Regions from separate parts of the Paenibacillus hodogayensis genome, predicted to be linked through region 1. Evidence: riboswitches for the same ligand, from Rfam matches in the RefSeq annotation. Region 1 holds a riboswitch; the other holds the start of a gene.

Region 1 (2,397 bases):
TTACATTTCCGCGCTGCGCAAGCTGATGGACCCGACTGCACCGATTGCGAAAATTTGGTTAACCGGCGGAACGATTCATAACAATGTTTTCATGAGAACGATTATGCAAGCGCGAACAGGCATCGAAACGATCCCGTCTCCTGTTCAAAACGAGGAGCTGCGCGGTCTCCTGCATCTCGCTCTGCGCATATCTGGTACATAATAAATGCACCCCTTAGCATTCATCGGATAACCCAGGGGTTTCTCCAATGCGTATTCTAAGGGGTGCACTTCAGGAACTGAGGTCCTTTTTGCCGAATGGCCCGGCGTAGAGGCTCCTATTTAGAAAGCCATCTATCGGAGACAATAATCTGGGGCTGCTGATTAAATAACCGGTACGTGAAAAAGCGGGGGGCTGTTAACGGTCCCCCGCTTTCTGTCTGCTTGTCGGGTAACGCTTACAAACGAAGGTCAGCCAATTACGTCCATGACCTGAACCGCGTCCGTTTTGCTCAGATCGATAAACCCGTCGTCCAAGGCGATCAGCGGGCGCGTCGGATAGTTCGGGTAGATAAGCACGATTTTGCCCCGCCGCCCGTCGGTCAGCCGCACATCGCTTCCGACCTGCGCCGCCATCAGACGGTTCAGAAACGTCATGCCGATGACCGAATCATACCGGTTGCTCACGATATCTTCGTGCAGGTTGCGAATAATTTGATAAAACGGCAGAGCAGGCTTGTTCGGACGATCGGTCGCCATCATCAAATAATCGTCGGCGAGCGCTACGATTTTGGCGAACGGATCGATTTCCGCTCCGTGCAGGCGAGCCGGATAGCCGCTTCCGTCCCCCCTTTCATGATGCTGCAGCGCCACCAAGGCGACGCGCTCCTCCACGCCGGACTGTTTCAGCAGCTCGTAGCCGAGGATCGTGTGCTGCTTCATAATTTCCTGCTCGTGCACCAGCAGCTCCGACGTTTTGTGAACGAGCGAACTCGGCAGCTTAATCGTGCCGATATCGCACAAGCTCGCCGCCGTGGCCAATGTCGACACCTCCGTCTCGTCCATACCGAGCCAGCGCCCCAGCACCGCCGACATGCAGGCGACGCCGATGCTGTGCTTGAACCGGTAGTCCTCCTCAGCCCGGAGATCGGCGAACAGCTTGTAGACGTTTTGGTTTTGGGTCGTTTGCATCAGGTCGGGCAGCACATGCTCCTCCACCTCGGTCAGCGGAATGATCCCGGTGTTCAAAATGAGCTTTTCGATGTCTCGCATTTTGGCATCGGTTCGCTTCATCATTTCTGCGGCGTCCGCCCGAGCCAGGACCGCGGTTACCGTCTTCCCTTCGCCGCTAGGCGCCGTCTCCCCGGCTCCCGACCGCTCGGGCACAGCCTGAATCGGCTCCGCCGCTGGATCTGAGAACGTTTTCTTTTCATCCAATTCCTCTACAACGATATCGAACAGGCTGATCTGAAATTTCTCCAGCTTGCCCACATGCGCCTCAGTTAATACCGTATTCTCGGGAATGAGCATCATACCCGTTGTGTTAACAATATTGTGCAGCAGTTTTTTCCCAACCAAATCCTCATACTGTTCGCAGCGCATTCCGTCCCTTCCTCCCTCATCCCTATGCGGTCGCCCGGCAAAAACCCGCCCTTATGTACCAGTTCCTGCTCTGCGCTGCCGTTTGAACGTGCCAGGACCGCCGCAAACCAAAAAAGCCCCACTTCATCGAAATGAAGCCGGGACGCCCTCCTGGACGAAACCGACCAGCTCTCAGCTTCGGCAACCCAGCCGCCATCGGTCCATGGACCCTAAGGCCTGTAGCTTTGCGTCCCTGCCTTTCGGCAGGTTTGCCGTTTTTTTTCGACTGTAGTAATCATCATAATCGATTTGGGTCATTATATCTATAGCGATTTCCATTTTATGATCAAATGGTTCCCGGGAACGGTCCCAAGGAACGACTAAGGACGCCAGGCGTTCAGCCATGGCGTCCCCGTTTTGGAGATGGTTCTCCTTTTTAATGAGCAACCTGATTGTAATTCATAATCCAGATCGAACCGAGCACGATCGTGACCAGGATGACGAGGCCAAGGAGGAGCGCCATCAAGTTCCAGCGCGGCTTCTTCTCCTCGCGCAGATGCATGAAGAACAGCAGCTGCACCGCAAACTGCAAAACTGCGGATACGAGCAAGACGACCATCGCCGCGGTACCCTGGAGCCAATGGTTCAATACGACAACGAGCGGGATAATCGTCAACACGATCGAGAGCAGGAAGCCGGTGACGTATGACTTCAACGACCCGTGCGACTCGTGAGCCTCGTGAGAGGCATGATGGCCCCCGCCGTGGCCTCCGTTAGGGCCTCCGGAATGTACGGAATGCTGCGCCATCTTACATCACCCCCATCAAGTAAACGATC
Region 2 (2,397 bases), on a different contig from region 1:
AGACTGTATCGCATGCTAGCATTTTGAAGAAAAGAAGCTCTGTTGAAGCCTATATACATAAAATAGAAGGTCAAAATGGTGTATAAGGCTAACAGTATTAGGGTGATTTTTCGTAGCTTTCCTTGATACATAATTACATCCTTTCATTTCTGCAAGCGACAGAGATACGTCCAATTCATTTTCGAATCGTTGCTACTTGGAGATATACATGTACAACTACGTACGATACATTTTAGAGGACAAAAATAAAATATATGTTAATCTTCTCTTAATTTTTTCTAATGATTGCCTTTGCTCCGATAGGAAGAGTTTGCTCCTGAATGACTCCTGCACCCGGGATATCACTCCCATCAATGGAAACGACCCGCAGATAGATATTGATTAATCAATTACTTTTGTTGCAAAATAAATAACCCTCGGACGGTTATTTATTTTTGTTGAACGCAAACAGCTCGGGAAGATCCAAAAAGTACGAAATGTTGCACATCATGCCCATCGCGATAAAAGTCGTTGCGTTTTTTTCTGCATCGGGTATGCCTGCTGCTTTAAACTCTTCCAGGACATAAGCTCTGATGCGGGATAACCCCTCTTTGGTTGCCGTCCGGATTGTTTCTTCAGTGATGCCAATACCGATCACCTGCAAAGCGATCTCATTGGGATATTGGACCGACAATTCTTCATAGGCTTTGGTCATGTCGTTGTCCAGTTGCTCCGGACTCGACTCGACATTTTTAAACGCTTGGAGGATCCGGTCAAACGCTCGATTCAAAACGGCGATGAACAGTTCCTCCTTCGTCGTAAAGAAACGAAACACATACGGTTGAGAAATCCCGGCTTTCTCTGCGATAAGGGCTGTCGTGGTGTTATAGTATCCGCGCTCGGCGAATACCTCCAAACCTGCCTCAAGGATTTCCTCCTTGCGGTCCTGTCCTTTCGACCTAACCATAGCAAGCTCCTTTCGTTAGTAATTGATTAATCACATTATACCCGTCGTTCAGCCCCAACACAAGGGGCGAGCTCGTATGTTGGTCGATCTATCTGGTCATCCAGATGCAAGTCAATCAAATTGCAACGCTTATGCTTGGGATATAACAAAACACGACCTATAGGCCGTGTTTGGCAAATTAGGTAGCCCGGCAGTCATCACTTTAATAGTGAGAAGATCCGTGGCTTGGCGTCACTGCCTTACGGTCAGTTTTGCCACCTTCATAGTTACTCCCACTGTGAATAGCTACAACAGGGTTCCTTCCTTGACTTGCGACCGTTCAGAATCCTTCCTGGGGAGAAAAATCAAGGATAGAATGACACCGACACATGCGATCCCTGCACAAACCAACAACATGGAGCCCATGCCAGTAATAAAGGCATTTCTGACGGCATGAAGCAGCGAGTCCGACTGCATTTGGTTAGCTACCGCTACACCGACAGATACACCATGTTCAACCTTTTCTACGACATCTGCCGAAAAGGAGGGAAGGTCAAGATTCTTCATGTAGATATTATTGATGATGGTTCCCAGAATAGCGATACCGATCGTTCCGCCAACTTGTCTCAATGCCATAATCAAAGCAGAACCGACTCCGCTTCGTTCGGCAGATAAAGCACCAAGGGCCGCATCCATGGATGTGGGAAGGGAAAGCCCGAGGCCAATACCTGTAATCGCGATCCAAAAGGCAACGAATAGGTAAGAACTTTCCAGGCCGGTCAGTGATCCGACGGAAATCCCGATCGCCATAACCAAGAAGCCAAGTGCGACAAGATATTTTCTCCCCAGCTTCTCTGCGATACTGTCGGCAACCTGAGCGCCTACAATTAAGCCGCCAACTAAGGGCAGAAGCCGTAGGCCGGTTCCCAGTGTGTCGGAACCTTGAATAGCCTGAAAAAACAGCGGCAGCGAAAAGAGCAATCCAAACATAGCGAAATTCACAACCGTTGACAAAATAGTTCCCCATGTAAAGCTTGAAGAACGGAATAACGAGAGCTGGATGAGCGGATGCTTCGTTTGGTGTTGCCATACAATAAACCCGATCAGGATAACAAGTCCAATCAAGAACGTAGTCACTACGGATGAATGTGTTAAGCTTGTTTCTCCGGCTTTAATAAAAGCATAAGTAATGGCGCCCAGACCAATACCGGATGTTAGGATGCCCAAATAATCAATTTTTGGTGCATCGGCACTTCGCGACTCCGGCATAAGAAATGCAATGGAAAATAGACCCACAATAACAAATGGAACGTTAATCAGGAATACGGATCCCCATTCAAAATGCTTTAACAGCAGCCCCCCGACGATCGGCCCCAATGGAATTCCTATCATATTAACAGTTCCCCACAGCATCATGGCCCTTGTACGTTCTTTCCCTTCAAATAAAACGGGAACGATTGACATGGATAGCG

What was found. Region 1 has a riboswitch for cyclic di-GMP ahead of ABD796_RS06360 (HD-GYP domain-containing protein). Riboswitches for the same ligand answer to the same signal wherever they lie in the genome.
Region 2: it holds a riboswitch for cyclic di-GMP, as region 1 does, so the genes downstream of both, ABD796_RS29920 (TetR/AcrR family transcriptional regulator) here and ABD796_RS06360 (HD-GYP domain-containing protein) in region 1, are expected to answer to the same signal.

The regions. Positions count from the first base shown of each region.
Region 1 is NZ_BAAAYO010000002.1:157,880-160,276, forward strand. It holds gene ABD796_RS06355 (sedoheptulokinase) at 1-202, shown strand, start outside; gene ABD796_RS06360 (HD-GYP domain-containing protein) at 451-1,581, opposite strand; cyclic di-GMP riboswitch class I at 1,758-1,844, opposite strand; gene cyoD (cytochrome o ubiquinol oxidase subunit IV) at 1,997-2,368, opposite strand; gene cyoC (cytochrome o ubiquinol oxidase subunit III) at 2,370-2,397, opposite strand, start outside.
Region 2 is NZ_BAAAYO010000014.1:424,264-426,660, forward strand. It holds gene ABD796_RS29915 (VanZ family protein) at 1-131, opposite strand, end outside; gene ABD796_RS29920 (TetR/AcrR family transcriptional regulator) at 425-946, opposite strand; cyclic di-GMP riboswitch class I at 1,125-1,212, opposite strand; gene ABD796_RS29925 (MFS transporter) at 1,232-2,397, opposite strand, start outside.